One region of the Dehalobacter sp. genome, then DNA from elsewhere that is predicted to be linked to it. Evidence: a T-box and tRNA genes for the amino acid it is inferred to sense, from the RefSeq annotation. Region 1 holds a T-box; the other holds one or more tRNA genes.
The links. A T-box is a leader RNA that pairs with one kind of tRNA and senses whether it is charged. The one in region 1 lies ahead of ileS (isoleucine--tRNA ligase), so its partner is inferred to be a tRNA-Ile.

Region 1 (7,370 bases):
TGATATCCGTATCCCCTGCACTGAATTCACCATGCTGGAACAGAACCCGAATCAAAGGGAAGCGCAGGACGACCATCCCAATGGATATCGGAACCGTAATAAAGATAATCAGACGAATTGCACTCGAGATCGTCTCCAGAAAGTCTTTGGCCTTTTTCAGAGCAGCCTGCTCTGTTAAGGTCGGAAAAACAGCGACACCGATGGCCAGCGCGAAGATGCCGACCGGGACCTGGAAAAGACGGTAAGAGTACCAGATCGCAGTCAAGCTTCCCGGATCAAGCGCAGAACCGAGGTTGGAATTCACAATGACCTGGAATTGATTCAAGGTGTACATGATAATCATCGGGACAGCCAAGACCATGATCTTCCGGACCCCGGGATGTTTCAAATCGATCATTGGATAGTAGCGGAAGCCAACCCTGCGCAGGGAAGGGACCTGGACAAGAAAATTTACCGTAGCGCCGATCACGACCCCAAACGCAAAACCGGAGATACTCCGGGCCTCACCGGAATTAGCAAAAAGCGCCCCAAATAGGATGACGCTGGCATTGTAAAGGACCGTCCCCAGCGCGGACGGCCAAAATATTTTGTACGAGTTCAGGATACCCATCGTAATCCCGCTCAAAGCCAGAATGACCGGCTGCAGCAGTAAGATGCGGGTAAGATAGATGGTAAGTTCCTTATTCGCCGGACTGAATCCGGGTACCTGCATCTCAATAAACTTCGGAGTCAGCAGCATGCCTGCGATAACCAGGATACAGAGCAGAAGAAATGTCGCATTGGTTACCGAGCTGACGACTTTCCATCCTTCTTTTTCCTTTTCTTTGGCAATATATTCGGATAGGACAGGGATAAAGGCAGCACTCAACACCCCTCCGACCAACAGCCAGTAGAGCAGGTCCGGAAGAATAAAAGCCGTATTATACGCATCTGTAGCCGCCGTTTTCCCAAACAGGCCTGCCATCAGGGATTCCCTGACAAAACCGAGAAGCCTGGAAACAAGGTTGGCAGCCATCATGAAGCCTGCCGCTTTCATCATTTTTTGATTGTTTGTCATAATGATGCTGAAGGACCTTTCTATATACAAAGAAATGCACTCACTGCAAATTATATCATTTACCGAGATATTCCTTCAATACTTCGGCTATCGGTCCGGCTGCAGCCTGTGCTTCCTCCAACGTGTTTAGCTGACTGCCAATTTCCAGCAGGATTGCTCCGTCCGTGAGATACTGGTTATAGCGTGCTTCTGAGGCATAGCGGATTTTCGGGAAAAACAGTCCCGGGTATTTTTTTTCCGCAATCTTAATAATTTCACGCGCAATTGCATCATTCTTTTCCCAGTTTTGATTTTTCTGACCGATCACAATCATGACTCTGGCACACTCCTGTCCGTTAATCTTTGCAGTATCTTTGCCCACCTGGGAAGGAAGTCCGTCCCGGTGAAGATCGATCAGCAAACGGGTTGTTGGGTTTTTCTCGAGCATTTTTTTTGCTGCGAGATAGGAATGATTGTAGGCCTGGATATAGACAGCATCATTAACCTCCTCGGAATGTGCCGTATTGATTCCTGCCTGGTTCAATTTTTCAGTCAATAGCTGTCCAATCTCCACAATATCTCCGTTTTCACCTCCAGCTGACCGGTCTGCACCGCCATCCCCCGAATAGGACTCTGCACTGTGGGTGTGATAGATGCTTACCAGGACATCCTGCGCACTTTTAATCGGTTCAGGATCATGATAAAACGGATTATCGAGGGGTTCGAGCAGTGGTCCCTCCATTTCAGGATCATTGGGATAATAGGCCCAGCCCAGCCAGGTCGGCCCTTCGGAAGGAGGTGCATAGAAACTTAAAAAATACGTCCGAGCGTCGGATATGTTGACTCCGGTCAGCAAATACATTCCGATCCCTGCAGCAGCATTCCGTGTATCACTGATATAGGTTCGTTGTGGATAAGACATCCCCGGGGCGCCTTCCAGAAGTATAAGCTCAAACGGAAAACTTTTTTCAGACAATATTTTTATGGTATACTGAAAACTATCGTTGGAAATGCAAAAGTAAACAGAAAATGCAAGCAGCGCCAAGAGTAGTATGACCCCAACAGCTTTCAGACGGGTATTCCAAAAAAACAGGATAATCTCCTCCTTTCCATAATTAGGAATATGAAGGACAAACCTGTCTTAGAACATTGAAATATCCTTAATATTTTACACCTGCATTAACGCTGAATTTATACAGTGCAGAATTTTTAAGATGTACTTGGCATTTTTGCATGGGATGTCATATAATAGATATAATTTGAAGACAATTCAAGTATCAAACAGCAAGGAATGGGACAGTAGCTTAAAAGGAAGTCCACAGAAAGCAATCAAATGCTGAGAGATTGCGTCCGACTTTCAAGTGAAAATCACCCGGGAGCTGAACTTCAGAAATATGTACCTTGTCACTGTCAAGTGATCAATTAACAGGGTTCCAGTAAGAAGTTTCGCCTGCCCTGCGTTAACGGGTAAGAGTGATGTGTTTGACGTAATTTCATGTACCTCAGACATATAATCAGGGTGGTACCGCGGTTTAGTCGTCCCTAAGTTATTCATACTTAGGGATTTTTACTTTTTTCATATGATAACTTGAGGGTTGACGAGGAACTAATTAGTCATTAATGAATTGATAAAGGAGAATCTCTATGAAAAAATTTAAATCTTTAGCTGAAAACCCCGTTGCTGGACGGGAAAAACAAATATCAGATTACTGGGATTCGATTGATATTCTGCAGAAGACAATCGAAAACCGCGAAGGCGCGGAACCGTTCGTGTTTTATGAGGGTCCGCCTACAGCCAACGGCAAGCCGGGTATTCACCATGTCATGGCGAGAACACTGAAGGATTCCGTCTGCCGGTATCAGAACATGAAAGGTTTTCAGGTCAAACGGAAGGCGGGATGGGATACGCACGGACTGCCGGTGGAAATCGAAGTTGAAAAACAGTTGAATCTTTCCGACAAACAAGGTATAGAAGCGTATGGGATCGCCCAGTTCAATGAAAAATGCCGCGACTCTGTGTTTACGTATGAAAAACAGTGGCGCGAAATGACGATCCGGATGGGTTATTCGATTGATCTGGATCATCCGTATATTACCCTGGATAACAATTATATTGAAAGTGTCTGGTGGATTCTGGACAAATTTTTCAGAGAAGGATATATGTACGAAGGTCACAAGATTCTTCCGTACTGCTCCAGATGTGGAACCGGACTTGCTTCCCACGAAGTCGCGCTGGGCTATAAAGAAATTAAAACGAATACAGTCATTGTCAAATTCAAACGCCAAGAATATGACGAGTATTTTCTGGCCTGGACGACCACACCATGGACCTTGCCCTCCAATGCTGCACTGACGGTAAGCCCGACCGAAACCTACGTCAAAGTCCGCAGCAATGATGAGATTTATTATCTATCGAAGACGCTTGCACCGAAAGTACTCGGCGACGATTATGAAGTCCTGCAGGAATTAAAAGGCACTGAGCTTGAATATATGGAGTATGAGCAGCTGATGCCGTTCTTAACCGCCGACAAAAAGGCTTTTTTTGTGACGACTGCCGATTATGTCACGACAGAGGACGGTACCGGGATCGTCCATACCGCACCCGCTTTTGGTGAAGACGATTATAACACCGGAAAGCGCTACAACCTGCCGGTTTTTCAACCGGTGGACGAATCGGGCAAATTTATCGCAACGCCTTGGAAGGATAGCTTTGTGATGGATGCCGACCTGGATATCATCAAGTGGCTGCATGCCGAGGGCAAACTGTTTAAAAAGGAAAAATTGGAGCATAATTACCCGCACTGCTGGCGCTGTCAGACCCCTCTGCTGTACTACGCCAAACCAAGCTGGTACATTGCGATGACCAAACTAAAAGATCAGCTTGTCGCCAATAACAAAACAGTTGAATGGTATCCCGACTTTGTCGGTGAAAAACGTTTTGGCAACTGGCTTGAAAATGTCAATGACTGGGCATTGTCCCGTAACCGCTACTGGGGGACTCCGCTGAATATCTGGCGCTGCGGATGCGGCCATACTGCTTCGGTCGGCTCCCGCAAAGAACTTGTGGAAAAAGCAATCGAAAAGATTGATGAAACCATCGAACTGCACCGACCTTACGTCGATGATGTTCATATCCGCTGTGAAAAGTGCGGCAAACCGATGACCCGGGTCAGTGAAGTCATTGACTGCTGGTTTGACAGCGGCGCGATGCCCTATGCTCAGCATCATTATCCGTTTGAAAACAAAGAGAACTTCCATGAACTGTTCCCGGCTGATTTTATCTGTGAAGGGATCGATCAGACCCGCGGCTGGTTCTACTCCCTGCTCGCGATCTCGACCTTTGTGATGGGCCGTTCCCCGTATAAGCGGGTTCTGGTCAACGATCTGGTTTTAGACAAGCAGGGACAGAAAATGTCCAAATCCAAAGGCAACACGGTAGACCCGTTTGAACTGTTTGACCAGTACGGTGCCGACACGCTCAGATGGTATTTGCTTTATGTGTCTCCGGCCTGGACACCTAAACGCTTTGACATCGAAGGCCTTAAGGAAGTCCAGAGCAAGTTCTTCGGGACACTCCGCAACGTCTATACCTTTTTTGCGCTCTATGCGAATACCGATGAGGTCGACCCGAGAGATTTCTTTATCGAATACAAAAAGCGGCCGGAGCTCGACAGGTGGATCCTCTCCAAATATCACGCCCTGCTCAATGACGTTGAAACCAATCTCGCTGTCTATGATCTGACTAAAGCGGTCCGAAAAATACAAGAATTTGTCAGCGAGGACCTCTCCAACTGGTATATCCGGCGATCCCGCCGCAGATTCTGGGATTCCGGCCTATCGGACGACAAGAAGGCCGTCTATAACACCACGTATGAAATCCTGGTCGGCATCGCCAAAATCTCAGCACCGTTCGCACCTTATCTGGCGGAAGAAATCTACCGTAACCTGACCGGTGAGACTTCGGTCCACCTGGCAGATTATCCGGAATATGTCTCGACTATGATCGATCAGAACGTCGAAAACAGAATGGATTTGGTCAGGAATTTAGTCACCCTCGGCAGATCTGCCCGGGAACAGGTCAGGATCAAAGTCCGTCAGCCGATCCAGCAAATCCTAGTTGACGGGAAATATGAAGTCCTGATCGCCGATTTAATTCCACTGATTCAGGAAGAGCTCAATGTAAAGGAAGTTATTTTTGCGAATAACTTAAGCGATTTTATGAATTTCATTCTGAAGCCAAACTTCAAAACTGCTGGACCCGTCTTCGGCTCGAAAATCAAACTCCTTGGCAAAGCACTGGAAAGCCTGGAGGCTTCAACGGCTGTGGCTGCCCTGGAGGCTGGAGAATCGCTCTCAGTGGATGTGGATGGAGAACAGCTAGATATCGTCAAGGACTATGTCATCGTGTCGATTTCCGCCAAAGAAGGGTTCACGGTCACAATGGAAAACAACCTGTTCGTTATTCTTGATACCACGCTGACCAGAGAGCTTATCGATGAAGGTCTGGCCAGAGAGCTCGTTTCCAAAGTCCAGCAGATGCGCAAGAGCAATGATTTTGAAATGATGGACCGCATCCGGATCTATTTCGATGGGGATGACCAAGTCACGAGTGCGATTCAAAGCTATCAAGAATACATCAAAGTAGAAACGCTCGCTGAAAGCATCGAAAAAACACCGAGTACCGCAGACCTGACTAAGGTGAACCTGAATGACCACGATACCGGCGTCAGGGTAGAACGGATCTAAATGCTTTGGCTCCGTTAAGCTGAATTTTTTAAAATAAGTAACCTTGAACTGAAATAATGCTGATAATAGTTAACACAGACCATCATTAGCATTATTTTTTTAAGCTGAGGCTAACGGCGTGGTGCCATCCGCTTTTCAGCTGTTGTGCCATCCATGGCACAAACAGCCGCGTTCCGCATCCAGCTCCACTTGGCGCGGACAGCACCATGCCGTTAATATCTCGTCCATTAAGCAATCCTGTAAAGAATTTGAGATCTAATTTTTCTGCTATCATTTATAAGTACCGCTATATACTGGCAGATGTCATTTACGCACTTAAAACACCGCTTCTTCAGTGTAGGAAAAACCAGACGAATATTTTTCAGAATCTTATACGAGATCAACGTAGTCCAGTCTGACATATTTTACGTTTCGGGGCGACAAAAACGAATCGTCAAAGAAGATCGAGATCCCGCATTATTGGCTGGTCACATCCGGGTCCGGCCCAGATAAGCTTCCTGAAGCAGAGAATCCGAGATTGCTTCTTTGGAGCTTCCGTGGTGAACAATTTTACCCCGCTCCATGACGAGTACACTGTCCGCCACTCTCAAGGCGGCTTTTGTATTTTGTTCGACCAGTACGACTGTGACGCCGGACTCTTTCATCCCGACCAGGATCGCCATGATCTCGCGTACGACAAGCGGGGCCAGCCCGATGGAAGGTTCGTCGAGCAGCAGCAGTGAGGGCCTGGCCATAAGGGCCCTGCCTATTGCCAGCATCTGCTGTAGACCACCGCTTAAAGAACCGGCCAAATCCTTTTCTCTTCCCTGCAGCAGAGGGAATAATTCCAAGACTTCCTCCACATCGTTTGGGATATCCGCCTTGTCCTGACGATAACGGTGAAAAGCCCCCATCATCAGGTTATCCATCACGCTTAGCCCGCTGAATATCTCTCTTTTCTCCGGTATAAGAGCAATACCGGCTCTGACGATTTTTTCCGGTGACTGGCCGGCTATTTTTTTGTTCTGAAAAATGATTTCTCCTGCAGCAGGCTTGTATAACCCCGCGAGAGTCCCTAGCAGGGTACTTTTGCCTGCACCATTGGCTCCAAGAACCGCCAGCAATTCTCCCTGCCTGACATTCAGGGATACATTTTTGAGCGCATGCACATAGCCATGATAAACATCGAGACCATTTACACTAAGCAATTTGCTCATCCTCTCCGAGATAGGCTTTGATCACTTCCGGGTGAGCCTGAATTTCTGCCGGGGTTCCCTGGGTGATCACCTCCCCGAAATTTAGGACAACAATCTCATCAGCAGCTTCCATGACCGTTTCCATATCATGTTCAATCATTATCATGGTCATACCCTGACTGCGAAGTTTTTTCAAATATTCTGTCAGGATTTCAGATTCAGCAGCATTTAATCCTGCAGCCGGTTCATCAAGCAGGATCAGTTTGGGCTGAGAAGCAAGGGCTCTGGCAATTTCCAACAGTCTTTGCTGTCCGAACGGCAAAACTGCTGCCGGCAAACCAGCTGACTCCGCTAAACCAACCTCTTCAAGCAGTTTCAGGGATTCAGCCCTGATTTTTTTTTCTTCGGTAGAC
Region 2 (7,370 bases), on a different contig from region 1:
GAAGGATATGAAAGATATCTAAGTCTGGAGCTCGGTCTCACGCTCGAAGCAGTTCAGCACGAGATCGACAGCTTGACGAAGAAAACCAGAGGAAACAGGGGTAATTCCGAAATTTTTTCGCAACAACAGGATATTTCTGTAAAAAAAAGAAATACTATAGAAGGGACGGACATTGACAGTTCTAACGAATCTTATGTCCATTTAGGAGTTTTCCGGGCCGAACAGACCATTCTCAGAATCATCCTGGAGAATCCCAATTATAAAAATCAAGTAGCCGACAACCTGGATAAGGAATTTTGGAGGCTGCAGGAACATAGATATATCTTCGAGAATTTCCCGGAAAACAGTTTGAATCTTATCAATGATGACAGCTGGTATGAGAAGGTTCAAAGGCGTCTTGCCGAAATATATGAATTGTCCATCGATTTCGATAAAGCCGATATGCTCCTTAAGGACTGCATTGCTTTGATTAAGGAGACAAAGAAGAAAGAGACGATCGAAGATTTGCAGGCCAAAATGATTTTGCTGGAAAAAACTGGAGATATGACTGGGGCGCTTGTCCTGCTCCAGGAGATAGGAGAGCGGTTGAAACGTGGCGAGAAATAATAAGAAACAATTTGTTGCGAATTATCCGCTGGAAGGGGAGAATTCCGTGACCGTAGATGAAATGAAAAAGGAAAATGTCTCGACTTTAATTGAGCTGGGCAAAACCAAGGGTAATCTTACCTATGATGAGATTGCCAATGCTTTGCAGAAGGTCGACCTTTCTGAGGACCAGATTGAGGAGATCTATGACCAGCTGAGCGGGCTCGGTATTGATGTTGTTGACGACAGCGTCGAAGTGGTTATCGACAAAGAAACAAAAGATCTTGCCGACGAGATCGCTAATGAAACAGACATTGACCTTTCCATTCCTGAAGGTGTGGGGATCGACGATCCCGTCAGGATGTACCTGAAGGAGATCGGCCGGGTTCCTTTGCTGACAGCGGAAGATGAGATTGAACTGGCTCTCAAGATGGAGGCCGGGGATGAAATGGCCAAGCGCCGTCTGGCGGAAGCAAACCTGCGTCTGGTGGTCAGTATTGCCAAGCGCTATGTGGGCCGCGGCATGCTTTTCCTGGACCTGATCCAAGAGGGCAATCTTGGTCTGATTAAAGCTGTGGAAAAATTTGATTACCGCAAAGGCTTTAAATTCAGTACGTATGCAACCTGGTGGATCAGACAGGCCATCACGCGCGCGATCGCCGACCAGGCCAGAACGATCCGCATACCGGTTCATATGGTCGAAACGATTAATAAACTGATCCGGGTCAACAGACAGCTCCTGCAGGAACTGGGCCGCGATCCAACCCCGGATGAAACAGCCAAGGTCATGGAGATACCGGAAGAACGTGTGCGGGAGATCTTAAAGATCGCTCAGGAACCTGTTTCTTTGGAAACACCGATCGGGGAAGAGGAAGATTCCCACCTCGGAGATTTTATTCCCGACGAGGATGCTCCGGCTCCCTCTGAAGCCGCGTCATTCATCCTGCTCAAGGAACAGCTTGAAGAGGTCCTTGAGACGCTCACCCCAAGAGAAGAGAAAGTCCTCAGACTGCGTTTCGGACTCGATGACGGACGCACCAGGACTTTGGAGGAAGTCGGCCAGGAATTCGGCGTAACCAGAGAAAGAATCAGGCAGATCGAGGCCAAGGCGCTGCGCAAGCTCCGCCATCCAAGCCGCAGCAAAAAATTGAAGGATTATTTAGACTAAAAATCAGGATTTTCTTAAAAAATTCTTGTTATGCTAAAGACAATAAATAAGACTAAAAAGGATTAAGAAAAGTTGAGATGAATCCAGATAACGCAAGATAAAATTGATAAAACATGCTTGACCATCGCGCAATAATTCCGTATAATAAACGTCGCAGGCTTTCCTCGATAGCTCAACGGTAGAGCAATCGGCTGTTAACCGATAGGTTGCTGGTTCGAATCCAGCTCGGGGAGCCATATTTTTTGGGCCTATAGCTCAGCGGTAGAGCGGCCGGCTCATAACCGGTTGGTCCCTGGTTCGATCCCAGGTGGGCCCACCACCAAAAATAATGAATTTGAAATCAAAAACAAAACTCTGGTGCAAGCCGGAGTTTATTGTTATAGGGATGATAACATTGAGGAATACAATGGTTTCAGAACAGCAAGATAATAAACTGGAAAATAAAACGGCCATAAAGCTTGGCTCCCGCCTGGAGACAATTGCGTCACTGGTGCCCGCCGGCGCCAGAATCGGGGATATCGGTACGGACCACGCCTATCTGCCTGTCTATCTGGTACAGGCCGGAGTGATTTGCCAGGCTGTCGGGGTAGATGTCCACAGAGGGCCTTATGAATCTGCTGTCGAAAATGTTAAAGCCTATGGATTACAGGACAACATCCAGATCCGGCACGGAGACGGACTGATTCCGCTGGAGTCGGGAGAAGTCGATACATTGGTCATTGCCGGTATGGGCGGCGTGACGATCCTCGAAATACTCGCCACGAAGCCGGACGTACTGCAGAGTGTTCAGACATTGATCCTTCAGCCGCAGGGCGCAGAAAACAGGGTCAGATTCGAACTGCTTTCTGAGGGTTGGAGGCTGAGCGAAGAATGTCTGACAGAAGAAGACGGCAGGCTGTATACCGTCATTTGCCTGTCCCGCTCAGAAGGTCTGGATAGAGAGGAAGTCGAACAGCGGATGAAGCAGGTCATTCAGGATATTGCCGCGGACTGTACCGGAGTGCCTGCGTTGGAAGCAGCAAAGGATCTGGAACAGACGCTGCGTAATTTCATCTGGCAGCTCGGACCGCTGATCATCGAACGCAAAGAACCCCGGTTAAACGACATCATTGCCGACACCACGAGCAATCTCAGAAGAGTCGTTCTGGAAATGATGCGCACAAACAGGGCTGCAGTTTCCCAGAGAGCAGAACAGATGAGGCAGGAAATCGCCATGATGGAGGTAATAAAAAGATGGCTGTATCAGTAGGCCAGGTTGAACAACTCATCGAAAAGATAGCGCCGCGTTCCTGGGCAGAAGACTGGGACAATCCCGGACTCCTGGTCGGCAGCAGCGCCCAGCGCGTCAATAAGATTTTACTGACGCTGGACGGAACCATGGAAGCCGTCGAAGAAGCTGTTTCGGAAAAAGCTGAACTGATTGTTTCCCACCACCCGCTGCTGTTTAAACCGCTGAAGAATCTCCGTATGGACAACCAGGCGGCCTTGGCCCCCCTATCGCTTTTCCGCAATGGGATCTCATATTATGCTGCCCACACGAATCTGGATCAGTCGTATTTGTCATCGAGCCTGACGTTTGCGGAAATGCTCGGACTGCAGAAAAAAGAGTTCCTGGAAACCACCTCTGCTGAGAAACTGATTAAGATCGTCACTTTTGTTCCGGAAGAACACGTCGAGACCATCCGGAAGGCTCTGACCGCCGAAGGCGTCGGCAGTGGAATTACCGATGGCGAGCACAGTGATGCCTACAGCGAATGTTTCTTCCAGACAAACGGTGAAGGCATGTTCCGGGCGCTGGACGGAGCCGAGCCAACTATAGGAAAAGTTGGAGAGCTGACCAGAGTACCCGAGATCCGGCTCGAGAGCATTGTCGAAGAGCGCAGCCTTGGCAGGGCGATTAAGGCTTTGCATAAGGCACATCCGTATGAAGAACCCGCTTACGACCTGATACCACTCCGAAATACCGGGAAACCCAGAGGATACGGGGTGATCGGAACATTACTGAAACCTGTCAGACTAGCCGATTTGTGGGAAGGATTTCTGAAGCAGCTTACGGAGAAGTATGGCCATGACTGTTCTTCAGTGCGATTGGCAGGAGATCCTGACAGAAAGATCAAAAAAATTGCCATTTTAAATGGCAGCGGAAGCAGTTTTGTGGCGAAGGCTGCCTTTAAGGGTGCTGATTTATATATCACAGGAGAGATCGGCTACCATAACGTGCTGGATTGTCTCGAATCAGGTATGGCCGTCGGTGAGCTCGGGCATTTTCTTAGCGAAATCCCAATGATCCATGCACTTTACGATTATATTAGAGCCGATCGAACAATGGATGACGTAGAAGTGGTTATCAGCGCGGCGAGCAAAATACCGTGGTTGAAGCGTTGATAAAGTTATCAACATGACTGAATTGTCTGAAAGATAAATCTATAGTTGGTTCCAATAGCGTCCTGGTTATTTTTGGGCGGATGATCATAAGAACTCAAAAGTTATGCACAATTTGTTCACAACTTGTGCATAACTAAGAATTAAAATAATTACAAAATTATAGGGAAAATTTGATTATAGTGTTATAAATTGTAGCTTGAATTTTGTTTTTGGAATGATATACTGTGATTACGCCGTAATTTGTCGAAGCAACTAATGTCGAAACAAATCATTGAATTCCTGATATACGCTATATGAAATAGGCAACAAATTGATTACGGCGATTTACTTTAGATACGCTTAAGAATTATTTGACCAAACACAAATAATCTAGTAAGATTGGATAGCGAAGTCAACCGGATGGTCGCGGGGACAAGTGCCGAAAGGTCGTCTCTGAGGAAAGTCCGAGCTCCACAGGGCAGGGTGCCGGGTAACGCCCGGCGGGGGGAGAATCCCTTTGAGGAAAGTGCAACAGAGATATACCGCCGCTGCCAAGCGGTAAGGGTGGAAAGGTGAGGTAAGAGCTCACCGGCAGTCAGGTAACTGGCTGGCCCTGCAAACCCCACCTGGAGCAAGACCAAATAGAGGAACGATGGAGCTGCCCGCTCTGTTCCCGGGTAAGGTCGCTTGAGACTGTCGGTAACGGCAGTCCTAGATAGATGATCATCACCTCGCAAGAGGTACAGAACTCGGCTTACAGGTTGACTTCCGCTATATTTCCGGGTAACATCTTTCAATTAAACGAATTTTGGGCTGGTTGCCCTGTCTTATAACTTGGTCTGGGACCAAGTTTTTTTATTTGTCAAAAAGGCTATAAGGATATAGAAATTTTCAGCTGCAATTTAGTATTTTTCCTTGTTCCTTTCTGTGGACCTTCGGAATACGCCGAAAAAGATGTGGCAACCATCGCCTTGGACAATATGCCCGCCGCTTATCACAAAGGAAGAAAGATTGCCATACATCGGATATCGTACCAAAAGAAAGATCCGATCATCAACGCCCACCAATACCGATTGATATTATTTACCAATAGACATAAATTTACATCGGTGTTGACAGGTGATATCTTTTTTTTAACTCATGTCTCCATTATAACTTAGTTTTTTAAAATTTGTGTTTGACTCATTGGGGTCATTATACACAGCCCCGTCCACTGGAACTTGCAACGGTGTTTCCGTTTAAATACATATTAGTATTAATTTGACAGTTATATAGCAAATATTATATAGTATTTACGATATCATAAAAATAACGTCATAAAAATAAAGGAAAAGGAGTATAAGCATTTATGAAAAGTGAATAAAATTATATAATATAAAAAGACTCGCATCAGTAAATATGAAATTAGTTAGTTTAGTTTTAAAAAACAGAAAGGGGAGTATGGTATCGCGTTTTTCAATATATGGATATCATACAAAGTATTTCTATGATACAAAAAAGGAAAATATTTACGTCGGTTGCGGTTGGTCTTGGAGTATTGTCTTTGGCTGTACTATTATTTGTAAATGTTAATAGAGCTTATTCAGACAGCGTTAATTCTCAAGAAGAATCTGCATTTGAAAATTTAGCAGTAGAAACTTTAAAAATAGACACAAATAAGGCTAAGCCTGTATATATGAGAGAAATATATGACGATAATGTTTCTGAATTGAATTCTGATTTAAGAAATAAATGTCAAGATGCTCTTAAATCTTTAACGAAAGATGGGACTCACAAAATAGGTGACTTCATGCCAGTATTTTTCATCGAAGGAAATGATAAAGTATCAATAGCAATTAAACATGATGACGGAACCTTAACTCTTGATGAATTTGATATATCAAAACATGACCCAATTAAATTAAATCATATAGCCAGAGAGGTGAAATAATGAATGGAAAAAAATTAAAAATTACCGTATTAATATTGGCATTTTGCCTTTTATGTTCCAATGCTGCATTTGCTTGGAATATGGCCTGTGATTCTGAACTCAGTAGCGGTATAATAAATATTGGAGGTTATTCTGTCACTAGTACTGACATAGTATGCGATGAAGTTGAAGCATATAGTGAACTTTATCGTAACTATACTCTTGTAGATTATGATTTTGTATTGAATTACGACGTTACTTGGGCACAAACCGAGGTTTCTGTCGGTAACCCGCTTGGAATACAGCATTTTGCGATTTATGGAGATCATCGATCCAAGGATGGTCAAGTGGAATATAATGATAGTAGTTATAGTATGAGAGACATTTAACTCTTAAAGGTAGAACAGACCGGGGATGATTGTGAATTAAAGAATTAATTATAAATATAATAATTTACAATTGGGCATACAAATAATTTTTTTACTCCCGCGCAGGATAGGGCAACGCTGGGGAGCGACCTCAGCGGCGCGTGAGGTTTTGCAGGGCGGTGTATTCATTCATGAAGCACCGCTTTTTTACGGCCCTGGAAAACCAAGCGATAAACCCAGGGGGTTCGGGGGCAGCAATGTCGTCAACTTAAGAACTTATATTACACTTTTTCCCCTAAATTTAGGATGCCTTATGCAAGGCAAGCTGGAAGGCTGAGGTTAAAAACAGAAGATGATATTGCCGATCTAGTGAAACAAGTCAGAAAAGAAATGTGGTAAACCACTTATTTCAATAACCGTAGAATTTGCAAGCGCTTGCAAATTCTACAAATTGAGAAATTTTGCCGCATCGAAGGTATAATTTTTTCGCAACAAAGGTTTACAGCAAAAGGATTGACAAATAGGTAACATGTTACATATACTAAAAAAGTAACATGTTACCTATTTATATGGAGGCAGTCAAGAACGATCTGGAGGTGTATCAGATGGACGAAATGAAAAAGCAGGCCAATATCTTCGGAATGATCTTTGTTTTAGCTAACAGGCTACAAGTACTTGGGGATGCTTTTGATCAGAATATTACCATTAAGCAGTGGCTTTTTTTAGTCAGTGTAGCCCGTTTTGAAGAACCGCCGACTGTTAGCGAAGCAGCTGATTATATCGGTTATTCCAGGCAGAATGCCAAACGTCTGGCAGCGACGCTCGAAGAAAGCGGATTTATAACCATCTCCAAAGACAAAAATGATGCCAGAGCTTTGAGAATTGCACTCACCCCCAAATTTAACACCTATTTTGGCGAACGGAGACACAGGGAATTAGCATTCATGCAGAAGCTTTTTAACGGATTTGACCCTGA

Region 2: it encodes a tRNA-Ile, which carries the amino acid that the T-box ahead of ileS (isoleucine--tRNA ligase) is inferred to sense. The anticodon was not compared.

The regions. Positions count from the first base shown of each region.
Region 1 covers NZ_JAPDHR010000041.1:13,985-21,354, forward strand. Annotated here, with positions in the region: gene murJ (murein biosynthesis integral membrane protein MurJ) at 1-1,057, opposite strand, end outside; gene spoIIP (stage II sporulation protein P) at 1,113-1,958, opposite strand; T-box leader at 2,315-2,583, shown strand; gene ileS (isoleucine--tRNA ligase) at 2,681-5,782, shown strand; gene OKX56_RS11205 (hypothetical protein) at 5,874-6,056, opposite strand; gene OKX56_RS11210 (ABC transporter ATP-binding protein) at 6,250-6,969, opposite strand; gene OKX56_RS11215 (ABC transporter ATP-binding protein) at 6,962-7,370, opposite strand, start outside.
Region 2 covers NZ_JAPDHR010000039.1:16,597-23,966, reverse strand. Annotated here, with positions in the region: gene dnaG (DNA primase) at 1-606, shown strand, start outside; gene rpoD (RNA polymerase sigma factor RpoD) at 593-1,753, shown strand; tRNA gene OKX56_RS10825 (tRNA-Asn) at 1,915-1,989, shown strand; tRNA gene OKX56_RS10820 (tRNA-Ile) at 1,998-2,072, shown strand; gene OKX56_RS10815 (tRNA (adenine(22)-N(1))-methyltransferase) at 2,139-3,002, shown strand; gene OKX56_RS10810 (Nif3-like dinuclear metal center hexameric protein) at 2,987-4,138, shown strand; RNA gene rnpB (RNase P RNA component class A) at 4,526-4,890, shown strand; gene OKX56_RS10800 (hypothetical protein) at 5,661-6,047, shown strand; gene OKX56_RS10795 (hypothetical protein) at 6,047-6,415, shown strand; gene OKX56_RS10790 (MarR family winged helix-turn-helix transcriptional regulator) at 7,000-7,370, shown strand, end outside.